2 regions of the Ruminococcoides intestinihominis genome follow, and region 2 is predicted to be linked to the other one. Evidence: predicted binding sites of a transcription regulator. Region 2 holds the regulator's gene; the other holds the start of a gene.
The links. Region 2 encodes HrcA, which represses chaperone genes, less so after heat shock. Its sites were predicted from a motif close to TGTTAGCACTCNNNNNNNNNGAGTGCTAACA; they were not measured.
Positions count from the first base shown of each region.

Region 1: the regulator HrcA is predicted to act here: its motif matches at 3,123-3,153, upstream of WMO18_RS04200 (co-chaperone GroES).

Region 1 is NZ_JBBMEY010000010.1:39,726-56,128, forward strand. Features, by position in the region: gene yabQ (spore cortex biosynthesis protein YabQ) at 1-451, shown strand, start outside; gene WMO18_RS04180 (FtsB family cell division protein) at 435-803, shown strand; gene WMO18_RS04185 (S1 RNA-binding domain-containing protein) at 826-1,281, shown strand; gene hpf (ribosome hibernation-promoting factor, HPF/YfiA family) at 1,299-1,829, shown strand; gene WMO18_RS04195 (THUMP domain-containing class I SAM-dependent RNA methyltransferase) at 1,891-3,015, shown strand; gene WMO18_RS04200 (co-chaperone GroES) at 3,189-3,473, shown strand; gene groL (chaperonin GroEL) at 3,493-5,121, shown strand; gene WMO18_RS04210 (VanZ family protein) at 5,316-5,903, shown strand; gene WMO18_RS04215 (NAD(P)H-dependent glycerol-3-phosphate dehydrogenase) at 5,960-6,922, opposite strand; RNA gene ssrS (6S RNA) at 6,956-7,140, opposite strand; gene WMO18_RS04225 (DUF1292 domain-containing protein) at 7,151-7,453, opposite strand; gene WMO18_RS04230 (sugar transferase) at 7,642-8,328, shown strand; gene WMO18_RS04235 (O-antigen ligase family protein) at 8,516-9,811, shown strand; gene WMO18_RS04240 (LURP-one-related family protein) at 9,834-10,322, shown strand; gene WMO18_RS04245 (Lrp/AsnC family transcriptional regulator) at 10,332-10,814, shown strand; gene WMO18_RS04250 (aminotransferase class I/II-fold pyridoxal phosphate-dependent enzyme) at 10,814-11,998, shown strand; gene ispE (4-(cytidine 5'-diphospho)-2-C-methyl-D-erythritol kinase) at 11,982-12,857, shown strand; gene spoIIR (stage II sporulation protein R) at 12,905-13,495, shown strand; gene WMO18_RS04265 (PD-(D/E)XK nuclease family protein) at 13,573-16,403, shown strand, end outside.
Region 2 is NZ_JBBMEY010000003.1:83,825-100,227, reverse strand. Features, by position in the region: gene WMO18_RS01920 (fibronectin type III domain-containing protein) at 1-1,983, shown strand, start outside; gene WMO18_RS01915 (Mrp/NBP35 family ATP-binding protein) at 2,079-2,909, opposite strand; gene WMO18_RS01910 (hypothetical protein) at 2,924-3,448, opposite strand; gene prmA (50S ribosomal protein L11 methyltransferase) at 3,520-4,437, opposite strand; gene WMO18_RS01900 (hypothetical protein) at 4,555-4,713, opposite strand; gene rpsT (30S ribosomal protein S20) at 4,863-5,117, opposite strand; gene WMO18_RS01890 (hypothetical protein) at 5,289-5,564, opposite strand; gene hrcA (heat-inducible transcriptional repressor HrcA) at 5,757-6,785, shown strand; gene WMO18_RS01880 (nucleotide exchange factor GrpE) at 6,797-7,348, shown strand; gene dnaK (molecular chaperone DnaK) at 7,412-9,256, shown strand; gene dnaJ (molecular chaperone DnaJ) at 9,413-10,564, shown strand; gene WMO18_RS01865 (hypothetical protein) at 10,623-10,976, opposite strand; gene fliB (flagellin lysine-N-methylase) at 11,023-12,021, opposite strand; gene WMO18_RS01855 (HipA domain-containing protein) at 12,273-13,178, shown strand; gene WMO18_RS01850 (HIRAN domain-containing protein) at 13,171-13,878, shown strand; tRNA gene WMO18_RS01845 (tRNA-Met) at 13,970-14,046, opposite strand; gene metG (methionine--tRNA ligase) at 14,410-16,359, shown strand.

The sequences.
Region 1 (16,403 bases), on a different contig from region 2:
CCAAACTTTTCATCCGATTGTCTTTTTGTTTTCACTTTTGTGGGGTATATTTATTTACATAGTATATGAAGTCCTAAGGTTTATTAGAGTAATTACAAGAAATAATAAAATCGTAGTCTTTGTAACAGACTTACTGTTTATGATTTTTTCTGCTATAGTTGCTTTTATGTTTTCTTTAGCCTATAATTTTGGTCAGCTGAGAATATATATGATTGTGGGATTTTTCCTTTCATTTATAGTGCTAAGATTGACCTTAGGAAGACTATCTATTGTACTTTTTACTAAGTTTTATTCAATATTTTGTACTTTTTCCCGAAAAATTATTAAATTTTTCAAAAAAGTTTTAGCAAAACTATTGAAATTCTTTACCCCTTTAGTGTATAATTTATGTAAAGAAAAAAGAGTATTATTTTTTATTAACAAAGGTAGTAAAAATGACAGAAGAAAATAAAACTAAAAACAATTCCGAAGAAATTGTTACTGGTTCTGATAGTGTTGTAAAAGAAGTTACACCTAAGAAGAAACGCAAAAGAAAGTTTATTTTGCTTTATGTTGCTGTTTTTGTTTTTGCAGTTTATGCAGTGTATGCTTTGATAACACAGTATAGTCAGATTGACAAGAAAAAAAGTCAACTTGCTGAATTGAATAAGAAAATTTCTGTTCAGGAAATCAAGAATGACGAAATAACAAATATATATAACCTGTCCGATAAGGATAATGAGGATTATATAGAACAGAAGGCAAAGGAAGATGGTTATCTTCATGCCGGAGAAAGAGTATTCGTAAATATATCAGGTGACTGATGAATGGAGCAAGGGGTAGAGTATGTCTCTGGAAGTAGGTAGTGTAGTAAAAGGTAAAGTAACAGGCGTAATGAAGTTTGGTGCATTTGTTGCTTTGCCGGAGGATAAGTCAGGAATGGTTCATATTTCTGAAATTTCTCATGAATTCGTAAATGATATTAATGATGTAATCAAGGTTGGTGACGAAGTTACCGTAAAGGTTGTTTCCATTGATAATGGCAAGATTTCACTATCAATTAAAGCAAATATTGAGAAACCGGCACCAAAGCCTAGACAGCGTAGGCCTAGAAAACCATATGTGCCTGCTCCAAAGGTTACTTCACCTGGAAACTTTCAGTGGGAAAAGTCCAAGGACGACAGTAGTTCCTTTGAAGATATGATGAATAAATTCAAGAGAACCTCCGAGGATAAAATTTCCGACTTAAAGCGTGGAAATGAAAGTCGCGGTTACTCACGCAGAGGTAATCGTAATAAATAAATACTGGGGGAATTTTAATGAAAATCACCTATACTGCAAGAAAAGTAAATTTAAAGGACAACTTTAAAGAACTATGCGAAAAGAAATTAGCAAAGTTTCAGAAGATTTTCTCTGAAGATGCAGAGGCTTCTGTTGTTGTAACACTATATAAGAACCGTCAGACTGTTGAAGTTACAGTAAAAGATAATGGTATGGTGTTCCGTGCTGAGGATACTCAGGACGAAATGAACGATGCTTTAGATAAGGTTGTTGACATTCTAGGTCGTCAGATGAGAAAGAACAAAACTCGTCTAGCAAGAAGACTTAGAGATAACACAGCTGATTTTGCTGTTCTTCTTCCTGAAGAGGATATTGAGGACGAACAGGAATTTGACATTAGAACAAAGACAATTCCTATTAAGCCTGTTTCTGTTGAAGAAGCTATCCTACAGATGAATATGCTTGACCATGACTTCTTTGTTTTCATCAATGCTGAAACTGATGAAACAAATGTTGTTTATAAGCGTAAGAACAACACTTACGGTTTACTAGAACCTGAAGAATATTAATAACAATTAAGTGAATGAATATAGAGGCCCATTTGAGCCTCTATATTTTTTGGAGATTTTTATGAAGAAAGAACTAACATATGTTGCTACTTGCCTTTTAGGTGTAGAGGGCCTTGTAGCTAACGAACTAAAATTTATGGGTGCTAAAGAAGTAACACCTGAGAACGGCAGAGTAATTTTTAAGGGTGATTACAACATTCTTGCAAGAGCCAATATTTGTAGCCGATATGCCGAGAGAATTATGATTCTTTTAGGTACTTTTTATGCTAGAACATTTGAAGAACTTTTTAACGGTGTAAGCAAAATCAAATGGTCTGAATATATTGATAAGGATGACAATTTCCCTGTAAAAGGCACCTGCCTTTCAAGTCAGCTAATGTCTGTACCTGACTGTCAAAAGATTATTAAGAAAGCCTCAGCAAAGTCACTTTCTAAGGCTTATGGTGTTGAATGGTTAAATGATGACGGTGATTTGCACCAAATTCAGTTTCTGATTTTCAAAGATAAAGTTTCTATTATGCTGGATACAACAGGCAAAGGCCTTTATAAAAGAGGCTATAGAGAAAATTCAAATGATGCACCTATCAAAGAAACTTTAGCAGCAGTTTTGGCTGAACTTTCTATGGTTAGGGCTAACCATACTGTAATTGACCCTATGTGTGGTAGTGGTACAATTCTAATTGAAAGTGCATTAAAAGCTATGAAAATTGCCCCGGGTCTAAACAGAGAATTTTCAGCAGAAAATTGGAAACAAATTCCTAGTGAAGTGTGGGAGCAGGAAAGAGAAAAGGCAAAATCAGAAATCAATACCGATTGTGCATTTAGGGGCATAGGTTATGATATTGATGAAGAAAGCCTAAATATTGCCAGAGAAAATGCAGAAAAAGCCGGTGTAGCAGATAGAATAACTTTTGAACATAGAGATATAAGGGACTTTGTTCATGATACTGAGAGAGGTACAGTTATTACCAACCCTCCTTACGGTGAAAGACTTCTTGATATTGATAGGGCAAGAGAACTTTATAAAATTATGGGTAAAAAATTCGTCAAAAAAGACGGTTGGAGTTATACTATAATATCACCGGATGATGAATTTGAAAAAATCTTTGGTCGCAAGGCTGACAAGAGAAGAAAGCTATACAATGGTATGCTAAAGTGCCAAGCATATATGTATTTTAAGCGTTAAGTGAAACTTATGTGATAATATGTACAGTAAATAGAAAAATGTATATAAGTTTTTGAAAAAAATCCCTATAAAGGTCTTGACTGTATGAAAAACTGGTGCTACAATATATTTAGCACTCAAAGATAGAGAGTGCTAAACTAAGTAGATAAACAACTTTAAGGAGGATAAATATTATGACAATCAAACCATTAGCAGACAAAGTAGTTGTTAAGGTAGAAGAGGCTGAACAGACAACAGCCTCCGGTATTGTTCTTTCTACATCTGCACAGGAGAAACCTGCTTTCGCTACAGTAGTAGCCGTAGGTCCGGGTGGTGTAGTAGACGGTGAAAAGGTAGAAATGACAGTTAAAGTAGGCGATAAGGTAGTTACTTCTAAGTATAGTGGTACTGAAATCAAACTTGACGGTGAAGAATACACTATCGTTTCACAGTCAGATATTCTTGCTATTGTTGAATAAGAAGAGAGGTTAATAAATTATGGCTAAACAAATGCTTTATGGTGAAGAGGCAAGAAAGGCTCTAATGTCCGGTATTGACCAACTTGCTGATACAGTTAAAATTACACTAGGTCCTAAGGGCAGAAATGTTGTTCTAGATAAGAAATTCGGTGCACCACTAATCACTAACGATGGTGTTACTATTGCTAAAGAAATTGAACTTGATGATCCATTTGAAAATATGGGTGCTCAGCTAGTTAAGGAAGTTTCAACAAAGACTAACGATGTTGCCGGTGACGGTACAACAACAGCTACTCTACTTGCACAGGCTCTTATTCGTGAAGGTATGAAGAATGTTACTGCCGGTGCAAACCCAATGGTACTAAAGAACGGTATCAAAAAGGCAGTTAACAAGGCAGTTGAAACTCTAAAGAAGAATTCTAAGGTTGTTTCAGGCACAGAGGATATTGCAAGAGTTGCAACAATCTCATCAGCTGACCCACTAATCGGTAAGCTAATTGCTGAAGCAATGGAAAAGGTTTCTACTGACGGTGTTATCACAGTAGAAGAATCAAAGACTGCTGAAACATATTCAGAAGTTGTAGAAGGTATGATGTTTGACAGAGGTTACATTGCACCTTATATGGTAACAGATACAGACAAGATGGTTGCTGAACTTGATGATTGTCTAATTCTTATTACTGATAAGAAGATTTCAACAACTCAGGAAATTCTACCTCTACTGGAACAGATTGTTCAGGCAGGTAAGAAACTTCTTATTATTGCTGAAGATGTTGAAGGTGAAGCACTAACAACTCTAGTTCTTAACAAACTTCGTGGTACATTTACTTGTGTTGCAGTTAAAGCACCGGGCTTTGGCGATAGAAGAAAAGAAATGCTACAGGATATTGCTATCCTAACAGGTGGTCAGGTTATCACATCAGATCTAGGTCTTGAACTAAAGGATTGCACAATTGATCAGCTAGGTACTGCTCGTCAGGTTAAGGTTGACAAAGAAAATACAATCATTGTTGATGGTGCTGGTGACTCTCAGGCTATCAAGGATAGAGTAAACAACATCCGTTCACAGATTGAAACAACAACATCTGAATTTGATAAAGAAAAGCTACAGGAAAGACTAGCTAAACTAGCCGGTGGTGTTGCAGTTATCAAAGTAGGTGCTGCTACAGAAATCGAAATGAAGGAACAGAAACTTCGTATTGAAGATGCTCTGGCTGCTACAAAGGCTGCTGTTGAAGAAGGTATCGTAGCCGGTGGTGGTACTGCTCTTGTAAATACAATCAGTGCAGTTTCTGAACTGGTTAACGAAACAGAAGGTGACGAACTAACAGGTGTTAAGATTGTTCTTAAGGCTCTTGAAGAACCTGTTCGTCAGATTGCTGCTAATGCCGGTGTTGAAGGCTCAGTTATCCTAAATAATATCCTAGAAAAGAACGAAGTAAACTATGGTTACAACGCTCTAACAGGTGAATATATGGATATGATGAAGAACGGTATTGTTGACCCAACTAAGGTTACTCGTTCAGCTCTACAGAATGCATCATCAGTTGCATCAATGGTTCTAACAACAGAATCACTTGTAAGTGATATTAAAGAACCTGCTGCTCCTGCTCAGCCACAAATGCCTGATATGGGTGGTATGTACTAATACCAAACTTAAAATTATAAACTTAAAGTCCATCCTTTTGGGTGGACTTTTTCTTTGTGTTAATTCACTATTTTTATACCCAATGTTATAAATTATTCTAAATTACTACCCAAAATAATAACAAAACATTATAATATGACATATTTCTTAAAATATATGGTATAATCATATACGCTTACTGAAAGGAGAAGGTTATGAATAAGACAGTTTATGTTATTAAACTAATAATTTCAATTGTTATTGGTGTAGTAGGTGGATATTTATTATATAACTTAGTACTAATGGATATGGTTCCAACTATTTTATGTGATACAATATATGTGCTAAGTAGTATATTGACAATGATATTGTCAATGGTAGCTTGTACTTTTATTGTGTATTTAATTACAGGACTAAAGGTTCACCCAATTGTATTTAAGGTTGTAGTAGCCTTATACTTTTTGTTCCTATTATTTGTGCTATATGGTCGTAATTCTTCCATAAGAGAAATGAAATTCAACTTAATTGCATCTTTACAAGAACTAACTACCGACTCAGAGTCATTATTACAGTTTATCTTAAATATAATTGTGTTAATGCCGATTGCGTATTTCTTTAAGAATAAGGGTGTAATTTTTACTGAACTTATTTTTCTAGCAATTTCATTTGGTATAGAAATTATGCAGTATATAACTGCAAGAGGTTTCTTTGATACTCTGGATATTTTGTGTTATATGGTTGGTATGAATTTAGCATATCTATTCTTTAGATTAACTAAAGTTGATATAGTAAAAAGAAAATAAGCATAAAGAAAAGACCTGATTATTCAGGTCTTTTTTATGTACATATAAAATTTTAATTAAAATTCACTTCTAACATCTCTCTTAAATAGAGCGTCAAGTGCAGGAGTGATTTCTTTATTTTCAAATAGAACTTCATATAGCTGATTAACAATAGGCATTTCCACACCCATCTTCTTAGCTAATTTGTAAATTGCCTTAGTTGTCATAACACCCTCAGCAAGTTTTTCAAACTTTTCACCTTTAATCAGTTGTTCACCGTACATTCTGTTGTGACTCCATTTAGAGAACAAAGTAGCCTCATAGTCACCAAGATGACAAAGTCCATATGCACTCATTTCATTACCACCCATAACCTTAATAAGGGCAGCAACCTCTCTAGGTGCTCTAGCCATTAAACCACCTTTTAGGCTTGTATATCCAAGTCCATCAAGCATACCGGCACAAATGCCAATAACATTCTTTGCAGCAGCACCGATTTCTGTACCAATTAAATCTGTACCTATGTAAAAACGAATAAGCTCACTGTTAAATTCTTTAACCAGCTTTCTCTTAACTCCTTCATCCTCGCTGTCAATAACCATACAGTTAGGAATACCTCTTACATAGTCTTGTGGATGTCCCGGACCAACCCAAACTGCAACCTTAGTTTTGTCTTTGTCAATAAACTCACTTACAACTTCACTAAGTCTTTCTCCGGTAGTTTCTTCAATACCTTTCATACATAGTACAATAGTTTTTCCGGTAAGGTCGTACTTAGCAATATCAGTCATATATTCTCTAAGGTGCTGACAACTGATAGAAATAACAATAACCTCAGCCCTTTCAACTGAATACTTAAGGTCAGAAGAAACCTCAATAGAGTCAGGGTAGGAAAGGTAGTCGTTCTTTTTGTTGTTCTTTAGAGCAATAAATTCAGGTGCATTTTCCAGTCCTCCGGAAAGTACATCATGACCGATTTTGTCAAGATACCAGGCAATACAACTGCCCCAGCGTCCACATCCAAGTACAGATATTTTCATATATAAAGTCCTCGCAAATTTAAAAAATTATAGAAAAACCCCACCTGACCGTAAATGCTTAAATATAACCTGCCTACAAAATGACAGGTGGGTGCACTCCCAACAGCTTTAGGATCCCTGATGAATCATAAGGTCTTCAACACCGCATATGGAGTCCGTGCTCCCTTTTAAAAAGTTGTAGGGTTATTTTCGCATATTCGCAAATCAGGTAGGGGGATAAACTAAACTTTAGATTTCATCCTCGTCATCGAAAAGTTTTTCAAAGTTAGCTTCAAACTTTTCTGCTAAATAATCTAGTAAATCTTCATCGTCAATTTCAGCAAATTCTTCTTCACCATTATCGTTGATGATAGCTTCCATAATATAGTATTCTCCGGCATCGTTTACACTATCCTCCGGATTCTCATAAAATGGATAAAGTGCATAGTATTCACTATCTTCATGTTCAATAGTGTCCAGAATTTCAAAGCTGTGTTCGTTACCTTCATCATCAATAAGTGTGATAAGATCAGGTGCAAATTCATTGTTCATTTAGCTTCACCTCAATTTCTATACATATATTTTACCCAACTAAGTACCATAAGTCAAGGGAAAATATGTGTAAAATTTCAAAAAATAATTAAATTTACGAATTAATTTTTTTTTATTGATTTAATAGGTTTCTTGATATATAATATAACTTATGTATGTGCATTTTATTCTAGAACGGAGAATGTATTTTGTTAAAAGATTTTGATAAACTCCCTAAGGAGTTTCAGTGTCCGGAAGTTAAGAAATATTACGATATATTAGAAAAGAAAAAAACAAGTATTATTCTCAAGAGAATATCCGATATTATCTTGTCAATTATTTTGATTATATTACTTGCAATACCAATGCTTGTAATTGCTTTTATTATTAAGATTAGTGCCACCAAAGGCCCTGTGTTTTATAAGCAAGAGCGTGTTACTAAGTACGGTAAGCGCTTTATGATTTTGAAATTTAGAACAATGATTGTTGGTTCTGACCAGTGTGGTGAACTTCTTACTAAAGAAGGTGACGAAAGAGTTACCCTAATCGGTAGAGCCTTAAGAAAATATAGACTTGACGAATTACCACAGATTTTCCATGTACTTACCGGTAAAATGACTATTGTAGGTACAAGACCTGAAGTTGTAAAGTATGTTGAGCAGTATAAGCCGGTGTATTACGCAACACTTCTTTTACCTGCCGGTATTACAAGCTTTGCTTCAATTAAGTATAAGGATGAGAACAAACTCCTTAAAGAGGGTGATGATGTTGATGCAACTTATATCAACAAAATTCTCCCGGACAAAATGCGATATAATTTAAAGTATCTTCAAAGATTTAGATTAAGAAGAGATTTTAGTTTAATGCTAAAGACTGTTAAAGAAGTATTTAATTGATAGGGAGGTGGGCAAAATTAGCCTACTGAATAACTCAAGCTATTTTAGAGTAAGTTTTATTTTATGTTTGTTTTTTACTAATGTAGCCTTTCTTCAAATACCGGCTTATTGTTTTTTAATTATCCTTGCTTTTTGGGGAATTTATCTTACTATTAGGAATATAGTGAAGTATAAAGCATACAAAAAAATGGAATTTGGTTTGTGGGCAATGGCTTTTTTGGGCGTTAACCTTATTACAGCCCTTATCCATATTACAGACAATTTCCTGACAAATATGTTGTTCTTTATTTTTGTAATGGTATGTTTCTTTGTTTTTTATGGAGCATATATTGAGAAAAGTACCGGCATAAAGCATGAACTGTATACGGTTGCAAGAATTTTTCTTTATATGGTAACATTAATGCAAGTAGTAGGCATTGCTTGTCTTGTGTTTAATGTTTCTTACCACAATGAATGGATAGACTTGATTGTATATGAAAACAGATTTACAGGTCTTTTTATTAATCCTAACCTTTGTGGCTTTGCATCTGTATTTGTTGTATTTTGTGTGCATATACTAACAATACATAAGTTTGACAGTAAGTATTCTGCTTTACCTGCTACATCAAGAATTTGGCTTGCATCAGGTCTGTTTATTAATATTCTGACTTTATTCTTGTGTGACAGTAATGCAAGTATGGTTTTGTTCCTTGGCTATGTTATTGTCTTTGTTGTTACAAAGTTTATCACTTCAAGAGGTGACTATAAGAAGAAACAACTGATACTGAGATTTCTTTCCACATTAGTTGCCGGTGTTGTTATTATTTGTTGCACATATTTCCTAAGAAGTATTTGCCAAATCGGTGTATCAACACTTATTAATTCCAATAGCAATATTATTATTTCAGACAGTGATGTAGCTTCAAATATAACAACAGTATTGCCTGAAAATTCTGATGTTACTTTTGAACATGAAAATTCTAATGTTGATTCCGGTAGATTTACTTTGTGGAATCAAGCAATGACTATTTTCTCCCATCATCCTGTAATGGGTATCGGTAAGGGTAATATCCTAAGCTATAGCTACAAGTATATTGATGGTGGTATGCATTTTGCTAACCTATATAGTGGTGACTTTGCAAGTATGTTTGCCACTTTTACAACAGATATTCACAATGCATACATAACTATCCTTGTATGTTCAGGTGTAATTGGATTTTTGTTGTTTATGATTTTTGCCTTTAGAAACGGTGTATCAATTACAAAGTATTTGTTTAGAAAAGGTAAAGAACTTGAACATGGCATTTTTCCATGTCTATTTAGTTTTATTGTGTCATATCTGGTGTTTGCTTGTTTTGAGAAAGCACTGGTTTTTGATATATCATTTATGGTAATAATTTTCTGGTTTATTTTAGGTCAGATTATGTGCTATAATGTAAGAGAAAAGGAAGAACCACTTAAGGAATTTTCCTTTAAAGAAAGCGTTAGAAAAAACCTATTGTAAAATTTAGCAAAAGGTGATTTTTATGAAGTTCTATTTTAGCAAAGATACTTCAACAGTAAATTCAAGATTTGTAATTTATGATGAACTTGGTCATGTAAAGTGCTATGTGCTAAGGGACTATAGCCATTCATATTGGAATCTTGTTATTACAGACATTAGCTTTAATAAGCTGTGTACAATTTATTCTGTACCATTGCCATTTATGAAGGCTTTTACAATTAAGAATAATAATAGTACCATAAGACTTGTTTTTAACAAAAATAAGTTTAGACCAATGTGCTATTATTACGGTATTAGTTGGAGAATTTGTGGCGATATTCTTGGTAAAAATTTTGAAATTAGAGATACAGATAACTCAGTTCTCTTAACTCATTACAAGAAATGGGCAGATTTATCAAAAGGCTATGAAGTCAATATAACCGATAATGGAAGAGAAGTTTTTCTCCTTGCATCAGTTGTATGTGTTCATTTAATAGAAACAAACGAAAAGAAACAATTAGTAAAAGTGTGAGGTATTATTATGAATAAGTTACTTAAATTATTATCCGAAAATTCAAAATATACAACATCAGAACTTGCGTTAATTCTAAGTGAGCCTGAAGACTATATTAAGGCTCAAATTAAGGAATATGAAGAAAAAGGTATCATCAAAGGTTACAAGGCAGTTGTAAACTGGGAAAAGCTAGAAGACAAAGATGTTTCTGCTATTATTGAAGTTAAGGTTGCTCCTGAACCAGAAACAGGCTTTGACAAGATTGCAGAGAAGATTATGGCTTTTGATGAAGTTGAAACAGTAAACCTAATTGCAGGTTCTTATGACCTTTCTCTAGTTGTTACAGGTAAGACTATGAATGATGTTGCATCATTTGTTAGCAGAAGACTATCACCTTTAGCAAATGTTCTATCATGCCAAACTAACTTTATCCTAAAGAATTACAAAGAGGGTGGCGTTATTATGGCAGAAACTATTGAAGAAGAAGATAAAAGGAGCCTTGTATTATAATGGATTATTCAAAGGTACTCAACAGTAAAATCGTTTCTGTTAAGCCATCAGGTATCAGAAAGTTCTTTGATATTGCTGCTGAGATGGACAATGTTATTTCTCTTTCAGTAGGTGAACCTGATTTTAAGACACCTTGGCATGTTAGAGAAGAAGGTATCTCTTCACTACAACTGGGCAAAACTTGGTATACACCAAACAGAGGTTTGTCTATTTTAAGAGATGAAATTACTAAGTATATTGACCGTAGATTCGGTATTAAATATGAACCACTTTCACAGGTACTTGTTACTGTTGGTGGTAGTGAAGCTATTGATGTAGCAATTCGTTGTTTAGCAGGTCCGGGAGATGAAGTTATCATTCCTCAACCATCATTTGTATGTTATGAACCACTAACAGAAATGGCAGGTGCTACTCCTGTACTAATGGATACTAAGGTTGAGAATGAATTTAGAATTGTTCCTGAAGACCTAGAAAAAGCTATTACAGACAAGACAAAACTACTTATTCTTCCTTATCCTAATAACCCAACCGGTGGTATTATGGAAAAGAAAGACCTAGAAGCAATTGCTGAAGTTATCAAGAAACATGACTTAATGGTTCTTTCTGATGAAATCTATGCAGAACTTACATATACAAAGGAAAAACATACTTCAATTGCAAGTATTGACGGTATGTATGAAAGAACTATTGTTGTTAATGGTTTCAGTAAAACATATGCAATGACAGGCTGGAGACTTGGTTATGCCCTTGGTCCTAAGGAAATTATTTCCCAAATGACTAAGCTACATCAGTTCTGTATTATGAGTGCTCCAACAACTGCACAGTATGCTGCTATTGAGGCTCTTCGTCATGGTGATGATGATATTGAAAGTATGAAAGATGAATATGAAATGCGTAAGCATTTTATTGTAGGTTCATTTGATAAACTGGGACTTGACTGCTTTGAACCAAAGGGTGCTTTCTACTGTTTCCCTTGTATCAAGAGTACAGGCCTTTCATCAGAAGAATTCTGCACCAGACTTATTAAAGAAAAGCACGTTGCAGTTGTTCCGGGCAATGCTTTCGGTGAATGTGGTGAGGGCTTTATCAGAGTTTCTTACTGTAATAGCCTAAAGAATATTGCTGAAGCTATGAGAAGAATTGAAGAATTCCTAGTGGAGTTAAAAGATGGAAATAAAGGTTAATGCACCGGCAAAAGTAAATCTTGCAGTTGATGTACTTGGCAGAAGACCTGACGGCTATCATTCTGTCAGTTTGGTGTTACAAGCAATTTCTTTAAGTGATACAATAACTATTACTACAACAGATACTAAAGAAATTACAGTTACTTGTAACGACAGTAATGTTCCGACTGATAAGACAAATATTGTGTATAAATCAGCAGAAAGATTTTTTAGATATACTAAGGTTGAGAATGAAGGTATCAATATTGATATTCACAAGGTTGTACCTTCACAAGCAGGTCTTGGTGGTGGTAGCTCAGATGGTGCTGCCACCGTAATGGGACTTAATAAGCTATATAACACCAGACTTAAGAATAAAGATATGGAAGAAATTTGTTCTTATATTGGAGCAGATGTGCCATTCTTTATTAATGGTGGTACTCAACTTGCAACAGGTATCGGTACAGATATGGAGAAACTTCATTCTATGCCTGAATGTACAATAGTTATTTGTAAACCTGATGTAAATGTATCTACCAAAGAGGCCTATGACGCTATAGATGCACAACCACCTAAACAGTTTAAATATTCCGATGAACTTATTAAGGGTATTTATATGCGTAGCCTAAATTCTGTTTGTACTTCAATGTACAATGACTTTGATGTTTTTCTTGATATTAAGGAAGTTAACGATATTAAGAAATTAATGTACAAACTAAAGGCTAACGGTGCTTGTATGAGTGGTTCAGGCTCAGCAGTTTTTGGTGTGTTTAAAAAAGAAAAGAATGCTATTAAGTGTGTAGAAAAGTTAAAAGAAACCTACCCACAGACATTCTTATGCAAACCAATCAAGAGTGGTTGTTCAATTATAACTGAATAAAATTTATAAACCTGTCCATATTCTTATTGAAGGGCAGGTTTTGTATTATGAAAATATTATTAAAATCATTATCATTAGGTTTAATCTTAACAGTAATTTTTTCTTTAATTCCTTTTACTGCACAATGTAAGTCACTTGAGAAAGATATTTTTAGGTTACATATCCTAGCAAATTCCGACTTAGAAAGTGACCAAGAATTAAAATTAAAAGTTAGAGATAAGGTTCTTTCCTATACAGAAGATTTGTACAAAGATTGTGAAACTAAGGAAGATACTATAAAGGTAACAGAAAATAACCTTGTCAACATCCTAAATGTTGCACAGAAAGAAGTGTATAACTTAGGTTACAACTACAAGGTAAAAGGTGAAATTACAAATATGTATTTCAATACAAGACAGTATGGAAAATTTACTGTACCATCAGGTTTTTATGATGCATTGCGTATAACTATAGGTAAGGGGAAAGGTCACAATTGGTGGTGTGTAATGTACCCATCATTCTGTTTAGGTGAAAGCAGTGACTTGGAAAATTCCAACTTAACTGATGATGAAAAGACTTTGATTTCTGATAATGATAATTATAAAATCAAGTTTCAAGTAGTAGAGTGGTTTGAAAAAGTAAAATCATTTTTTAAATAATTTGAAGTTTTTTTAAATTAAGATATAAGTCCCATTTTTGGGACAGTAGGTGTGTTATAATATTTATGGTGATGTAAATGCTAAATATAATTAAAGGCGAAAGTGGTTCAGGCAAAACCACTTACATAACAAATCTTCTTGCCAATATGGTAAAAAACGGCGAGAAAAATATTTTATATATTGTACCTGACCAAAGTTCCTTTGATACCCAGAGAACTTTCCTGGATTTATTAGGTCCAAAGGACTCTCTGAATATAAATGTACAAGGCTTTACAGGTCTGTGTGATTATATATTTTCAGTAAACGGTTCAAGTGGCAAAATCCCACTTGATGATGGTGGTAAGGCAATTATTATGTCATTGGCAATTGATGAATGTCAAGACAATTTGCCTCTATTTTCCCATACAAAAAATAAAAATGAACTTATAAATTTAATGCTTTCAGCAGTCAGTGAATACAAAACTTGCAATATTACAAGTGAAAAAATCCTTGAAACTGCAAGTGAAATTGAGGATGAAACCCTTAGAACAAAGCTAAAAGAAACTTGCCTAATTCGTGATACTTTTGATGCATTGGTTAGCGAAAGTTATGTTGATCCTGATGACTATATTACCCAAGGCTATAATTCTTTATTAGAAAATAATATTTTTAAAGATTACATTATTGCACTTGACTCCTTTAGTGGTTTTACAAATGTAGAACTTGAATTTCTATCAAAATTAATGGTAGATGCTAAGGACTTTTACATAACCGTAAATACCGATTCAACCAACAACAATGAACTGTTCTTTACAACTGAAAGAACTTTAAATCAGCTAAAAAAGATTGCCAGAGATAATGATATGAAAATTGCCTCTCCAATAGTTTTAGCAGAAAATCATAGGTTTGAAACAAGTGAACTTATACCAATTCTAAAGAATGTTTATCGAATTGAAAAGACTTCCCTTGACCAAGGAACTAATAATATTATTCTGTATGAAAGCAAAAATAAATATACAGAATGTGATTTTGTAGCCAGAAATATCAGAGAATTGATTATTGACAATGACTATACATATCAGGATATTGCAGTTATTTACAGACAAGATAATTCCTATGATGGCATTATTGACAGTGTATTTGATAAGTATAACATTCCTTATTTTATGGATAAGGAGGAAGATATTTTCACAAAACCACTAATAAAATTAGTCTCCTCAATCCTAGAAACAATCAATAATTCTTATCAGAGGGAAAATGTACTAAATATCCTAAAGTCGGGATTAATGCCATTTACTTCAGAAGAAATTTCTTTATTCGAAAATTATATACTAATGTGGGATATTAAGGGTAGTAACTTTAAAAATGACTTTGTAGATAATCCACAAGGTTTAGTGTCTGACTTTAGTGATGATGACAGAAAGACACTTGAAATTATCAATAAAGTAAGACAAGGTGTTATTAACCCTTTAGTCGATTTTCAGTTAAAATCAAAGGATACTACTGCCACAACTATAACTAAGAATTTGTATAACCTACTTCTAAATTACAACATTCCGGAAAGTATAGTTTCAATGTGTGAAACTTTAGAGGAAAATGGAAACCTACCTTTGTCAGAAGAACAAAGAAGATTATGGGAAATTCTAATGAATATCCTTGATAAAATGATAAATCTTCTTTCTGATAAAAAACTTTCTTTAAAAGAATATACAGAACTGCTGATGCTACAATTCAACAACAGTACAATTGCATTTATCCCAAAAGCAATGGATGAAGTTGTTGTTTCAGGTGTAGAGAGAGTTCGTATGCCACAGAAAAAGGCAGTTTTCGTAATAGGTTGTAACGAAGGTATTTTCCCACAAGTGCCATCAGCTAATGGTGTATTTACCGATAGTGAAAGAAAGATTTTGCTTGAAAAAGGTATGGAAGTCAATGACTCGGTAGATGAACTTAATTATAAAGAAATGTACCTTGCTTACTATGCATTAACTTTACCATCACATAAATTATTTGTAAGCTACTCAACAAGCAACTTGCAAGGAGAACTCTTAACACCATCATCATTAGTAAGAGAAGTGAAAGAAATTTATCCAAAGGTAACTGCCCTTAGTGATTATTCATTAACTGCAGATGATATGTTGTGGAGCAAGAATTCTGCTTTCCAGTTTGTAGCAAATAACATTAAGTCCAACAGTATTACAGAAAAAACTTTGGAAAATTATTTTTCTCAAGAAGAAAATTACAAAGAAAAAATTGCTACAATTAAAGACACTTTACAGGACAATCCTATCCAAATTAAAGATGAAAATATTGCTGAAAAATTATTCGGCAAAGATTTATTCCTTTCAGCCTCTCAAGTAGAAACTTATCATTTGTGTAAGTTTAAATATTTCTGTCAATATGGTCTAAAGGCTGAGGAAAGAAAAAAAGCAGAAATAGATTCTTTACAGTATGGTACTTTAACCCACTATTTATTGGAAAGATTTTTAAGAGAATATAAGAAAACCGACTTTGCATCTCTAAGCAATGAGGATATAGCAAAGATAATTTCTCAGTATCTAAACGACTATGCAGTGGAAGAATTAGGTGGAATAGATAACAAACCGGCAAGGTTTAAGTATCTGTTTTATAGAATTCAGGATAATGCAATTAAGCTACTGATTCATATTATAAAGGAACTTTCTCAAAGTGAATTTGTACCAACTGCATTTGAATTAAATGTAGGTAAGGATATACCGGCCTATAAGCTGACCCTTGATGATGGCTCTTCACTTTCTGTCAGAGGTTCAGTAGACAGAGTAGATGTAATGGATAAAAACGGTGAAAAGTATATAAGAGTAATTGACTACAAAACCGGTTCAAAAACCTTTAAAATCGGTGATATTATGTATGGCCTTAACTTGCAAATGCTTATTTACCTTTCTGCAAT
Region 2 (16,403 bases):
GCTTGTACTAAAGCCCCTACAATTAAAAGTGGTGTTAGTACAGTAAGTGACAAGTTAAAGCTAACTTGGAGCAAGGTAAACGGTGCAAGTGGCTACAATGTTTATCGTAAACTTGAAAATGATAAAAGCTATAAACTAATAAAAACTATTAACGGCAACGGTAATGTAGAATTTACTGATAGTGGCCTAAAGTGTGGTGTTAAATACTACTACAGAGTTAATGGCTTTAGAACAGTTGATAGCAAAAATTATGAAGGCCGTGGTAGCAAGGATTATTTAGGACTGACAACTCCTGCACAACCTGCACTAAAAAGTGCAAAGAGCCTTGGTTATAACACAATCTCAATTGAATGGACTAAGGTTGAGGGTGCTACCGGATATGATATTTATAGAAAGGCAACCGGTACATATAGCAAGATTGGTACAGTAGATAAACAGTCAACTGTAACATTTAAGGATGAAAAGGCCGTTACCGGTGTTAGATACCAATACACAGTAAGAGCTTTCTATAACAAAAATGGTATTAAGAGAGTAAGTACATATGAAAATTATATTCACGGTACTGCTTATCCAAGTAACCCTAACTTAACTTCCGTAACAAGTGTTGAGTACAACGCTATTGAACTAAAGTGGGACAAGGTTGACGGTGCTAACGGATATAAGATTTACAGAAAATTACCATCAGACAAAAATTATAAAGAACTTATTACTCTTTATGAACAAACAGATAAATACACAGACCAAACAGTAACTTGTGGTACAACTTATCAGTATATTATCAAGTCATTTAGATATGAAAACGGCAAGACATATACAAGTGGTAACAACTCAGCAGTAAGTTGCAAGGCTGTTCCACCGGTTGTAAAGGTAAAGGTTGCTTCAACCGGCTACAATTCATTAAAGGTTAGTTGGGAAAAGGTAAACGGTGCAACAGGTTACAGAATTTACTTTAAGAAAGATAATGCAAAGAAATGGTCAACACTTGCAACATTTGAGAACGGTTCACTTACAAGTTGTGAACATCGTAAATTAACAACAGGTGTTAACTACACATATACAGTTAGAGCTTACTATAAAGACGGTAGCAAGAATATCTGGGGTGACTTTAACCAAACAGGTGTTACTAAGAAACCTGTTACATCAGCACCAAAGCTGGTTTCTGTTACTTCTTCTACTGCTACTAATGTAACCGTTAAGTGGAAAACAGTAAGTGGTGCTAACGGCTACAAGGTAATGCGTAAAGCAGATGGTAGCAAAACATGGTCAACAATTGGCACAACCAACTCTAAGAAACTTTCTTATACAGATAAAAAGGTTACTTGTGGTGTTAAGTATCATTACACAGTCAGAGCATACAGAAATGTTAGCAAGAAACCTGTACTTGGTTCTTACAACTCTAACGGTTTAGAGATTATGACTATTCCTGACAGACCAGTTGTAATGGTAACTTCATCTAACTATAATAAGCTAAATGTTAGTTGGAACAGAAGTAACGGTGCTACAGGCTATAAGGTTTACAGAAAAGTTGTAAACGGTACATATAAGCTAATTAGGAACATTAGTGGTGGTGCTGCAACAGGCTTTACCGATACAGTAGAATGTGGTACAGAGTATTACTACTATGTTACTGCTTATGTAATTAATAATAAGGTTGAGTACGGTAGCCTTGACAGTGAAGCAGTAAAGGGCAAGGCTGTTCCTAAGACTGTAAAGCTAGGTTCACCATCAACTACTAAGGGTCAGGCAAAGATTAATTGGTCAACAGTACCCGGTGCTACAGGCTACTATGTATATAGCAAAACAGGCAACAGTGGTTATAAGCTAATTGCTGATGTTAAGGGTGGCAATGTTAAGAGTTATACAGATAAGAATGTTGTTAGTGGTAAGAAATATACTTACACAGTAAAGGCATATATTATCTGTCCTGCCGGTTATATTTCAGGTGGTTATAACAAAACAGGTGTTACAATTACTGTAAAATAATAAAAATTAAGTGGTGCTTTTCAGCACCACTTTTTTGTATCTAAATAAGGCAAAATTAAAGGACTTGCAGTTAAGCAAGTCCTTTTTTATCTTGATTATTTAATTTTACAAGTTGTTTCAACTTTCTTTGCAACATTATCCATAAAGTCACCACTAAAGTTTTCTACTTCACCTGCATCAACCAGCTTTGCTAAACTTGGGTCAATTGGAAGTTTTGCAAGAACTTCAAGGTTATTTTTCTTTGCAATTTCTTCAATATGGCTTTCGCCGTAAATCTTATGCTCCTTGCCACAATCAGGACACTTAAAGTAACTCATATTCTCTACAATACCAAGGATAGGAATATTCATTATATTTGCCATATTAACGGCTTTTTCTACAATCATAGATACAAGTTCCTGAGGTGAAGTTACGATGATTATACCGTCTACAGGAAGACTTTGGAATACTGTTAGAGGAACATCACCTGTTCCCGGAGGCATATCAACAAACATATAGTCAATATCACTCCAAATAACATCAGTCCAAAACTGTTTAACTGCACCTGCAATTACAGGACCTCTCCATACTACAGGACTTGTTTCGTCAGGTAGCAGTAGGTTAATAGACATAATGTCAATGCCGTCTTTAGTTTTTGCAGGGAAGATACCGTCATCATTACCCTTTGCCTTTTCGTGTATACCAAAAGATTTTGGAATAGAAGGACCGGTAATATCGGCATCAAGAATTGCTGTCTTATAGCCCTTTCTGTTCATTGTAACGGCAAGTGTAGATGTTACAAGGCTCTTGCCTACACCACCTTTGCCGGATACAACACCGATTACCTTTTTTACTGAACTGTATTGATTTAGCTTTTCGATTAAATTTTCCGGTTTCTTACTGTTGCAACTTTCGCCACAACTGGAACAATCGTGAGTACAACCCATTTTATTACCTCTTTTTATTCTTGATTATCTTCAACAGGAGTATCGTCTTCTGTTACTTCCTCATTCTGTTCAAGTTCTTCTGTTTCGTCAGTTTCGTTTTCATCAGTAGCATCAATTTCTTCCATAATGCCACCTTCAACATTGCCTTCTTCTACTTCTTCTCTTTCTACTTCAAAACCACTTAGGAATGTATATGGAATACCATAACCTAGAGCTACACCTGCTAAGCAAACAACAATAGAGCTGTTGCCAAGTGTATCGCCCAGTGGTAGTGTTGGTGCAAGACTTGTAAGTAAAATGTAAAGTGATGGTAGTACCATAATAATTAATGTAACAACACTAAATCTCTTTACAGGTTTACCGTCACCAACTCTTGTTGCATAAAATAGAATTAAGCCAAATACTACTGTTACAAGTGCGTTAATCGCATTTTGTACTGTAGATGTCTGGTTAAGTGTGCTAAAGAAGTATGTGCATACGATAAAAGCAATTACCAAAAAAGCAGATAGGATTAAGTTTATTGTGTTTTTCTTATTCATTATTATTCCCTCCGAAGGATAAAATTTTTGTTAGTTAGTATTATAAAGTATCTATGTGATAGATATATGAATTATTTAATTTTTGCAGTTAAACAGTACCAACCGTTTAAGAACAACTTGTCTGTAATTTCAAAATTCTTTGAAACTGACTCAATAACTTCATCAGCTCTAGTGTCGATAATGCCACTCATAATGTATATAGAGTTCTCTTTCATAAACTCTTTGACACCTTCTGATAGGAACATAATTGCATCTGCTACAATGTTTGCAACAACAATGTCGTATTTGCCGGTAACCTTTTCTGTAAAGTTACCTTCAATAGCAGTGAAACGGTCCGATACATTGTTAAGTTCAGCATTTTCCTTAGCTGTCTTAACAGCAAGACCGTCAATATCAACACCTACTGCCTTCTTTGCACCCAGTAATAAAGATGCAATAGCAAGGATACCACTGCCACAACCAACATCAAGTACAGTAGAATTCTCTGTAACAACCTTTTCAAGTACACCAAGACATAGGCTTGTTGTTTCGTGAGTACCTGTACCAAAGGCAAGACCGGGATCTAGGTTAATTACAATTCTACCTTGTGGGTCATAGTTTTCTCTCCATGTAGGGCGAATCAATAGCTTTTCGCCAATAGGTGTAGGCTGAAAATATTGTTTCCAGTTGTTAAGCCAATCCTCATCGGCACAGTCAAGTGAATCAATAGTAAATTCAATATTAGCTTCCTTTAACTTTTCGGAAATCTGACTGATTGCTTCAAGAGGATTGTCCTCGCAACTAATATACATATGAACCTTAGCTTTAGTCCTATCCTTTTTTAATAAGTCCTCATCAATAAGGTCAATGTGTGCAATTTCTTCAACATCTTGTTCAAGGTTTGTGTAGTCCTCAATATAGATACCATAAGGTACAACCTCATTAGCTATATCGGAAGTAATGTCAACATCCTTGTTGTTTATTGTAACAGTAATTTCTGTCCAATCCATAAAATCACCAATCCTAAAATAATAATACCTTTTAATTTTACTGTATTTCGGCTAAAAATACAAGGGTGTAATCAGTACAAAAAAAGACTGACCTACCAAGTAAGTCAGTCCTAAAAATTACTGAATTGAACTATCTAGGTAACGTTCTAGTTCTTCGTCATCCTTTTTCTTCTTTTCTTTAATAACAAAGAAGGTTGTTACAGTTGCAAGAAGTGCAACAACTGAGGAAACTAAAGCAACAAAGACGCTAACGCTCATTCCACATATCTTTTTCATCTCAAAATACCTCCTAAATATCAAAGTCGATATAATTAGTCTATCTAATGTAGATTATTTTATCACTTTTAATTAAATTAGTCAATAAATCAAGTGAATTTTACAAAAGAAAAAAGCAGAGTTAAAAACTCTGCTTACATTTCATTAAATTAAGCGTTTGCCTTAGTAGCTAAAGATGACTTCATTCTAGCAGCTTTGTTCTTGTGCATAATGTTCTTAGCTGCAGCCTGGTCAATCTTCTTTGTAGCAAGACTAACTGCCTCAGCCTTGTTAGCATCGTTGTTTTCGATTGCTTCATAAGCTTTCTTAACTGTAGTCTTTAGGTTAGACTTAATCATCTTGTTCTGTTCTGTCTTTGTAGCGATAACCTTAACACGCTTTTTAGCTGATTTAATGTTTGGCATTGTCTCACCTCCAAAAAATATTATTAAATCATAACGCAAGGCTTATTGTAGCATTATTATTGCAAAAATGCAAGTGTTTTTTTCAAATTTTTCAAATATATTTTAAAAAATCAACATATTGTGGTGCTATTCTGTAAAACACAAGGATTTGTAGGCAAAAAATAAGAAAAATTACTTTTTCCCGTTCTTTTTGATTCGTAAATACATAAATAGCATAATTAATACAAATACAGCTATAACAACTCTGACAATAATTCCGTAAGTACCTTTTAGTAAGCTAACACTAGGTATTAATGCGTCAATAGTCCACCATATGCCCATAAAAATAAACATAATGGAAGCAACAACTGTAATTGCACCTAATTTATTTTTCTTTCCAAAAGCAAAAGTACCAATGGCAAGTAAGAACCAAAGGATTGCATATAAATAAGGTAAAATGTCACTCATAGTCGAAAAACCTACCTTTCAATTTATATTATATATACATATTTAAATAAAGTAAAGAAAAACTATATTTTTTCAGATATTTTTTTAAAAAAGTATTGACTTTTAGCACTCTCGGTGCTAAAGTAATAACTGTAGTTAGCACTCGGGTGTGTAGAGTGCTAAACAAGAAGAATAAACGGTGAGGCGATTTAAATGGGTCTATCAGACAGAAAAAAGAAAATCCTCTCCTGTGTTGTTGAGTCTTACATTGCTGATGGTGAGGCTGTAGGTTCAAAAACACTTCAAGCTGCTTTAGATTTTGAAGTTTCTTCTGCTACTATTAGAAATGAGATGGCTACCCTTGAGAATGAAGGTTACTTAATTCAACCTCATACTTCAGCCGGTAGAATCCCATCACAAAAAGGTTATCGCTATTATATTGATAACCTAATGGAAAAGACAGAACTTAATCCACGATTTACCCAATATGCAGATTCTTTCTTGAGAAAAAGAGCTGAGTCACCGGAAAGTGTACTGAATGCAGCGTCAACTCTATTAACTGAGTTAACCGGTTTGCCTTCAGTTGCAACAACACCTCCTGAGGGTAATTCAAGAGTCCATAAGCTAAGGTTTGTACAAACAGGCAGATATACCGGTATGGTTGTACTGATAACTTCAACAGGTATGGTTAAGAGCCAGTTATTTAGAACAGAATTTGTTTTAACACCTGATATGCTTAGAGTGTTTGATGAAGCGCTTAACAAATCTTTTGCAGGACTTCCACTAAAAGATATTACAAAGGCTTTTATCCAAACCACTGCTTTAGGTTTTGGTGAACTTTCATTCTTTATGCCAAATGTTCTTTTGGCAATTAGGGACGCAGCAAAAGAAGCCTCTCACATATCGGTAGCTGAAAGTGGAATGACTAAGTTGTTGTTCTTAAATGATTTTGATATTTTTTCAGCAAGAGATATTTTAAAGTTTTTAAGTGACAAAAACAATGTTTCCGAATTACTTACAATGAACACCGGTACAAAGGTTATTATTGGCGAGGAAAGTGGTAAATATGAGCTTTCTAATTCAGGAATTGTTGTTTCTAGATATAACTTAGGTGGTTCAATGGCAGGTGCAGTTGCCGTTATTGGCCCACAAAGAATGAGTTATAAGGACATTGTTTCGGCAACAGAATATGTAGCTGAAAAGTCCGGTGAATTAATAAGTGAACTGCTTGAGGCAGATTAGGAGATGAAATAATGGCTAAAGAAGAAAAGAAGAAAAATTCTAAGGCTCAGGAAGAAACTGTAGAAGCTACAGAAACAGAAACTAAAGCCGAAGAAGCCACAGAAGAAAAAGAGCCTACTGCAGAAGAAAAGCTGACAGAGGAGCTAAAAAAAGAAAAAGAAAAATATATGCGACTTGCAGCTGAGTATGATAATTATCGCAAGCGTACACAACAAGAAAAGTTAGGTATTTATGATGATGCAACAGCAAAGGCAGTTGAACAGTTACTACCAATGGCAGATGCTTTACAAATGGCTTTGCAAAATGCAAAAGATGCACCACAGGAATTTTTGAAAGGTCTTGAGATGATTCAAAACCAGTTCAAAACTTCTATGGATAAGTTAAAGGTTGAGGCCTTTGGTGAAATCGGTGATGAATTTGACCCAAATATTCATAATGCTATTGCTAAGGTAGAAAGTGAAGAAGTTGGAGAAAATCAAATCTCAATGATTTATCAAAAAGGTTTCAAGATTGGTGACAAGATTATCCGTCACGCAATGGTTCAGGTAGCTAATTGTGACTAATTACAATTAACATAAATTAGAAATTAACATTTATATAGTAAATATATTCGGAGGTAATTTATTATGGCAAAGACAATTGGTATTGACTTAGGTACAACAAACTCATGTGTAGCAGTTATTGAAGGTGGCGAACCTGTAGTTATCGCTAATGCAGAAGGTGCAAGAACAACTCCATCAGTTGTTGCTTTCGGTAAAGACGGCGAAAGAATGGTTGGTCAGGTTGCAAAGCGTCAGGCTATTACAAACCCAGAAAAGACTATCTCATCAATTAAGAGAGAAATGGGTACTTCTTATAAAGTAACAATCGACAACAAATCATATACACCACAGGAAGTTTCAGCAATGATTCTTCAGAAGCTAAAGTCAGATGCAGAAGCTTATCTAGGCGAAACAGTAACTCAGGCTGTTATTACAGTTCCTGCTTACTTTACAGATGCTCAGCGTCAGGCAACTAAGGATGCAGGTAAGATTGCAGGTCTTGATGTTAAGAGAATCATCAACGAACCAACAGCTGCTGCTCTTTCATACGGTGTAGATAAAGAAAACGACCAGAAGGTTATGGTTTATGACCTTGGTGGTGGTACATTTGATGTAAGTATCATCGAAATGGGCGATGGTGTTCAGGAAGTTCTAGCTACTGCCGGTAATAACCGTCTTGGTGGTGATGACTTTGACCAGAGAATCATCAACTGGATGGTTCAGGAATTTAAGACTGCTGAGGGTGTTGATTTAACATCTGATAAGATGGCTATGCAGAGACTAAAGGAAGCAGCTGAAAAGGCTAAGATTGAACTTTCAGGTGTTACTCAGGCTGCTATTAACCTACCATTTATTACAGCTACTCAGACAGGTCCTAAGCACCTTGACTTAACTCTATCAAGAGCAAAGTTTGATGAACTAACTGCTGACCTGGTACAGTCAACAATGGGTCCTGTTAAACAGGCTCTAAGCGACTCAGGTCTATCAATTAACGAAATTGATAAGGTTCTTATGGTTGGTGGTTCTTCAAGAATCCCAGCAGTTCAGACAGCTGTTAAGAACTTAATCGGCAAAGAACCATTTAAGGGCATTAACCCTGATGAATGTGTTGCTATCGGTGCAGCTATTCAGGCAGGTGTTCTTGGTGGCGAAGTTGACGGCCTACTACTTCTAGATGTTACTCCACTATCACTAGGTGTTGAAACAATGGGTGGCGTAATGACTAAGATTATCGACAGAAACACAACAATCCCTACAAAGAAGAGCCAGATTTTCTCAACTGCTGCTGATAACCAGACACAGGTTGAAATCAATGTTCTACAGGGTGAAAGAGAATTTGCAAGAGATAATAAGCAGTTAGGTCTATTTGCTCTAACAGGTATCGCTCCTGCAATGCGTGGTGTTCCTCAGATTGAAGTTACTTTTGATATTGATGCTAACGGTATCGTTAATGTATCTGCTAAGGACCTAGGTACAGGTGCAGAACAGAAAATTACAATCAGTAACTCAACATCAATGAGCAAGGACGATATTGATAAGGCTGTTAAGGAAGCTGAACAGTTCGCTGCTGAAGATAAGAAGAGAAGAGAAGCAGTTGACGCTAAGAATGAAGCTGAAAATATGGCTTATCAGGCAGAAAAACTTGTTAACGAAAATGGCGACAAACTAGCAGAAGAAGACAAGACTGCTCTAAATACAAAGGCTCAGGCAGTTAAGGATGCTTGTCAGAAGAACGACGCAGACCTAATCAAGACTGCTAAGGAAGACCTAGAAAAAACATTAATGTCAGTTTCTCAGAAACTATATCAGCAGGCTGCTCCAAACGGTCAGCCTCAGCCTGGTCCAGCTCCTGATATGGGTGGTGCACCAAACAATAACAACGGTGATGACGGCAATGTTTATGATGCAGATTTCAAGGATGTAGATTAATTCGTATTTCCTTTCTCATAATCAAAACACAGAATCGTTGGGTGGCTTTTGCCACCCAACGATATGTGCTGTATTAAAAAAATACTTGAAAGTATAGATTTGTACAGTTATAATTAACTGCAGAAATATGTACTCTCAAAACGAGGTGACTATAAAATGGCAGATAAAAGAGATTACTATGAAGTTCTTGGTATTGATAAAAATGCCTCTGAACAAGATATAAAAAAGGCCTTTAGACAACAAGCAAAAAAATATCACCCTGACTTACATCCCGGTGATAAAGAGGCTGAAGCAAAATTTAAAGAAGTAAACGAAGCATATGAAGTGCTTTCTGACTCAGAAAAGAAAGCAAGATATGACCAATTTGGCCATGCCGGTGTTGACCCTAACTTTGGTGCAGGTGGCCCTGGTGGCAGTCCATTTGGTCAGGATATTGACTTAGGTGATATTTTCAACTCTGTATTCGGAGGCTTTGGTGGCTTTGGTGGAGGTGGCAGAAGAGCCAACCCTAACGCACCAAGAAGAGGTACTGATGTTGAAACAAGTGTATATGTATCATTTGAAGAAGCAGCTAAGGGTGCTAAGAAAAAGATTCAGTACAAGGTTATCTCAACTTGTCCTGAATGTAACGGTACAGGTGCCGCAAAGGGTACCAGTCCAAAGACTTGTACATCTTGTAACGGTTCAGGTAGAGTGACAATTAACCAAAGAACACCTTTCGGTGTGGTTCAAACTCAAAAGGCTTGTGACGCTTGTCATGGTCAAGGTAAAATTGTTGAAAAACCTTGTCACCATTGTGACGGTAAGGGCAGAATTCGTAAGACAAAGTCAGTTGATGTTACAATTCCTGCCGGTATTGCAGACGGTCAGATTCTTAACATTGGTGGTCATGGTAATGACGGTGTTAACGGTGGTCCTGCAGGTGACCTACATGTATTTGTAAATGTTCGTCCTCATGCAGTATTTGAAAGAAGAGGCAATGATGTTTGGTGTGAAATGCCAATTACATTTGCACAGGCAACTTTAGGTGCTGAAGTTACCGTACCTACACTTGACGGTAATGTTAAATATACTGTTCATGAAGGTACCCAGCCTAATGATATTTTCAAACTAAAGGGCAAAGGTATTCCTAACCTAAACGGCAGAGGTCGTGGTGACCAATATGTTAAGGTTACTGTTGAAATTCCTAAGAACCTAAATACAAAGCAAAAGGAACTTATCAAGGAACTTCAAAAGGTAACTACTGATAAGAATTATCAGAAGAGAAAGTCCTTTATGGATAAAATCAAAGATTTGTTTAAAGACTGATTTTTAATATTATATAACAAAACCCATTTCTATTTAGAAATGGGTTTTCTGTTGCCTACTAATCTTCATCAAAAAATGATAATGTAGATTTTTCTTGATTTTTAGTAGGGTTATTTTTATTTTTACTTTTGAAATTATTTGATTTTGTGGTTGATTTTTCAATTTCTTTTTCCACATTTTCTTTTGAGATTGTGGAAAATTCAGTTGAACTTTCTTTAACTTTATTGCTACTTGCAGTGGTAGTTGAGGTGTCAGCATTTAAGTTCCTATTTAATGGTGGAACTTTAACTTTTACAGATACATTAGTTGAGTTATTACTAACCTTTCTAAGTTCTTCATCACTACTGCCACAACCACAGAAAGTTACCAACAACAAAACAACACAAAATAATAATATAAATATTTTCTTCAAATTAATCACCAGTAATAATTATACCGGTAATTGCTGAGAAAATTGTCTAAATCATACCCAGAGAAATATCTTCCAAAATTGTATCAATATTTTCATCATCATGTTCAATTTCTTTGCTGAAAATATATGCTACTTTAATATTATCTTCTGTTGTAAATTCCTCATTTTCAATGAATTTCATCAGTCCAACCATAAAGATTATTCTTGTTGCAATAATAGCAAACCTAACTCTCTGAAATACATTACCGTCATTAGTACCGTACATAATATGTTTGTATAGAAAATAGACTAAAATATTTTCATATTCCTTTTCTCTATCACCTAAATACTCCTCAAATTTTACAATGTCATTTTCGGAATATTCAAGTTCTTCAAGTTGGCTGAGAATTTTAGGCCACTTTTCAGTTACAACATTTAGACTGTTTAATGTGTCGCAATAGTCCCATATTGTTTTGTTATCCTCTGTCATAAAGATTTCATCAACCTTGAATTTCTCCACAAGGTACATTTGTTCTTTACGGATATAGTCAATAATGGCTTTTTCTCTATCACGATATTTTATAGAGTCATCTTGTGCAATTTCTATGCACTTATTTACAATGTGGAAAATTTCATTTTCATATTCATCATTAGATTTGCCTTCAACAATTAACTTCGTCTTTGATTTTTCTCTGACAATTCTGTTTGCTACATAGGGACAAGATAAAGTTCTGCCGGTTACTTCATATGTATCACAAGCAATAGTAAAGTCAGGATATTGCCTACAAGTAAATGCCATATGCTTAGGTCCAATTTGACAGTGCATATCACATAAATTTTCGTCATTTAAAAATGCACATCTGCCATTGTAAACCTTAATCCAATGTTCATCCCCAATGTTATCAATTTGACTTCTTATGTATTCACCGTATGGTGTGTCTAACTTTTGATAATATTCATATGCTTTCTCGTCAACATCAATCTGCCATAATGTGCAACAAGATGAGGGACATTCTCCCATTAAGCACCTAAAATCATCATAATAATCCGGTTTTACAGTTACCATATTTCCTCCAAAGAAAGGTGTGACTTTCTACTATTATTTTAATTAGTGTAAAATATTTCTATAAAAAACATAGCAAAATAAATTTTGCTTGTCAATAATCAGTATAGATAAATTTATTATTTGTAATAATCACTGTACCAAAAATGTCCCACTGAGAGTGATAAGAAGATGTTTATTTATATTTTTTATTGACAATGGCTACATTTGGCTTTAAAATTATACATAGGATACACATAATGAAGGTTATTTCTATGGAAATTAAAGATTTTAGTTGCTGGGAAGAATATAGTGGTAATTCGATGGGAAGCGGTAGAAGTGAGAAAATATGGCTTACTTCCGATGATATGATTGGACTATTTAAGTTTCCCAAACAGGATATAGATGGAAATATAACATATGAACATATATCTGAAAAATTAGCATATGATATAGCAACTCTTTTAGAAATTCCTTGTGCTAAAATTGATATTGGTAAATACGAAGATAGATATGGATCGATGAGTTACTGTATAAATAAGGAGAATGAAGAGTTAAGAGAAGGTATAGCTTTCATTAGCGAAATATATGAAGATTATGATATAGACAAAATGGTTGACCTTCGTAATGGTATTTATTATTCATTAGAAATGATTTTTCCGATTGCCAAAGATCTCGAATGTGAAAGAGAATTTATTCAAATGATTATTTTTGATGCGTTAATAGGCAATACGGATAGGCACCATAGTAATTGGGCAATACTTAAATCTGCTGATTATGGATATAAATTTTCACCTTTATATGATAATGGTTCATCGTTGTGTTGTTATATTAAAGAGTCTGATATAGATAATATATTTAAAGATGTGCGTCGATTTAAAGCTTTAGTTACAACAAAATCAAAATCACGAATAAGAGTTGATAAATCTAAAAAGAAAGAACCTATGTTTACAGAAGTGTTAAAATATCTTTTTAGAAAAGATACATATAGAATTTATTGTGGAGATATTGTAACTAATATTGCGAAACAAATGACAGAAGATAATATTAATAGGATATTAAATAGGTATCCGAATAACTTATTATCAGCTAAACGTAAAAAACTTATTTTGAAATTTCTTCTAGAAAGAGTTAAGATAATAAAAGTGTTGTTTGAAAAGAGAGGTGAAATAGATGTCTAGAAAAAATGGTAAAGATTATTTATTTTTAATTTGGAAACAACCAGAATCAAGAAGACAGTATGTAGTTGGTATTTTGTCGAAAAATGGTGGATTCGAATTTGCCTATGCCGAAGATATAGATGAGGCAAGAAAAAATGGTTTTTCCGGAATTGAGGCATTTAAGGATTTTAATAAAAAATATAAAAGCACAAAGTTATTTCCTGTGTTTAGTAGCAGATTACCTGATAAGAAAAGACGTGGGATTGAGAAAATCTTACAAAAATACAATATGAATGAATATGATGAATATTTGCTTTTGAAAAATAGTGGTGCTAGATTGCCGATTGATACTTTTGAATTTATCGATCCTATTTTTGATGAAGAAGAAATAGTATTAAGGTATTTTTATATAGCAGGAATAAGTCATTATTTACCTTGTGAAAATAATATTTGTGATTTTAGTAATGTTAATATTCATAATGGTGATAAACTTATTTTAAAATTAGAACCAGAAAATTCTAAGGATGAATATGCGGTTGAAATTTATAATGTAGAGGGTGTTAAACTAGGATATATTCCTAGATACTACTCTCGACAAGTAACGGAAAGAATTAATAAAAATAATATAGTAGTTTGTGAGGTATTGGAATTTAATCCTGACGCTAATTGTAGAGAATGTATTAGAATTAAATTGTGTATTAACAAAAATAATAAAACCTAAGTGTATTATCTTATACGCTTAGGTTTTATTTTTATATTATAATGAAATAGAGAAAAAAGAAAAAGCACTAGTTGAGAAACTAGTGCTTTGTTGGATGCAGGGACCGGATTTGAACCAGCGACCTCCGGGTTATGAGCCCGACGAGCTACCAAACTGCTCTACCCTGCGATATTCATAAAAACACGCCAATTCCTTTTGGCGTAAATACAGTATATCAAATCTATATATACTTGTCAAGGGCTATATATAAAAAATATAAAAAACTTTTAAAATTATCGTAAAATTGGTGTTTAAATAAGTTTAAAATGACTTTTGAGTAGATAATTTCTTGTTGTTTAAGTTTTTTAATTTTTAAAATTTGAGTGAAATTTAGAAGAGAATTAAAGAATAAATTTAAAATACTAATATATTATATGAGAATTAATATAAATTAATACATATTAATTGCATTTTTATCTTCACTTTGTTATAATGAAATATAAGTGTTACTACACAATTAATAATGATATTATGGGACAAGGAGTGAGTATTATGTGTAAAAAGTGCGATAAAGAGAAATTTTATATTACAACTGCTATCGCTTACACTTCAAGAAAACCACATATAGGTAACAGTTACGAAATTGTTATGACAGATGCTATTGCAAGATATAAGCGAATGCAGGGCTACGATGTATTCTTCTGTACAGGTACTGACGAACATGGTCAGAAGATTGAAGAATATGCTGAGGCAGCCGGAGTAACTCCTAAGGAATATGTTGATAAGGTTGCCGGAGAAATTAAAGAAATTTGTGATCTATTAAATACAACTTACGATCACTTTATTAGAACAACTGACGAACATCACGAAAAGACAGTTCAAAAGATATTTAAGAAATTATATGACCAAGGTGATATTTATAAGGGCGAATATGAAGGTCTTTACTGTACACCTTGCGAAAGTTTCTGGACAGAAAGCCAGTTAGTTGACGGTAAGTGTCCTGACTGTGGCAGAGAAGTAAAACCTGCTAAGGAAGAAGCATATTTCCTAAAGCTATCTAAGTATCAGAAACAACTAGAGGACTTTATTGAAGAACATCCTAACTTCATTTATCCTGAAAGCCGTAAAAAGGAAATGGTTAATAACTTTATTAAACCGGGTATTCAGGATTTATGTGTTAGCCGTACATCATTTAAGTGGGGTATTCCTGTTGACTTTGACCCTAAGCATGTTATTTATGTATGGATTGATGCACTATCAAACTATATCACTGCTTTAGGTTATGATTGTGGCGAAAATAGCGACAAGTACAGAAAGTACTGGCCTGCTGATGTTCATATTATCGGTAAGGATATTCTAAGATTCCACACAATCTATTGGCCAATTATGCTAATGGCTCTCGGTGAACCACTACCTAAACAGGTATTTGCTCATCCATGGCTACTATTCGGTCAGGACAAAATGAGTAAATCAAGAGGTAATGTTATTTATGCTGATGACCTTGTAAAGCTAATCGGTGTTGATGCAGTTAGATATTACCTACTATCAGAAATGCCTTATGCATCCGATGGTTCTATCACATATGAAACAATCTTTGAAAGATATAACTCTGACCTAGCTAATACAATCGGTAACTTAGTTAACCGTACTATTGCTATGAACAACAAGTATTTTGACGGTGTTATTCAAGAACCAACTGCTGAAGAAGTTCTTGACTTTGAAATCAAGACTGCTTGTACTGATACAGTTAAAAAGGTTGATGAACTACTAACAACATATAGAGTTGCTGATGCACTAGAAACTATTGTAGCTTTAGCAAAGAGATGCAACAAGTACATTGACGAAACAATGCCTTGGGCATTAGCTAAGGATGAAGAAAAGAAAGCAAGACTTGGTACAGTACTTTACAACCTACTTGAAGGTATCAGATATATTGCAATTTTACTTTCACCATTTATGCCTGAAACATCAGACAAGATTATGGAACAGCTAAATTGTGACAATAAGGATTACGATACACTTGATTCATTTGGCACATTAAAGCCGGGTGTAAAGGTTAACAAGGCAGTTCCTCTATTTAACAGACTTGATTCTGAAAAGTTACTTGCTGAAATTCACGCAAAGCAAGAAGAAGCAAAGAAGAACGAAAAGAAAACTGCACCAAAGATTGAAGGCCTTGCACAAATCGGTATTGATGATTTTGCAAAGGTAGAACTTCGTGTTGGTGAAATCAAGGCTTGTGAACCTATTAAGAAGTCTAAGAAGTTATTAAAACTAACAGTATTTGACGGTGAAAAGGACAGAACAGTTGCCTCAGGTATTTCTCCTTATTATAAGCCTGATGAACTTGTTGGCAAGAAGATTGTTCTTGTTGCTAACCTAAAACCTGCAAAACTTTGTGGCGTTGAAAGCAACGGTATGATTCTTGCTGCAAGTACCGGTGATGATGTAAAGGTTATCTTCCTAGATAATGAAATTCCTGCAGGTAACAAAATTTCTTAATTTTACTTAAAGTATTAGAGGTTAGTTCTTCTAACCTCTAATAG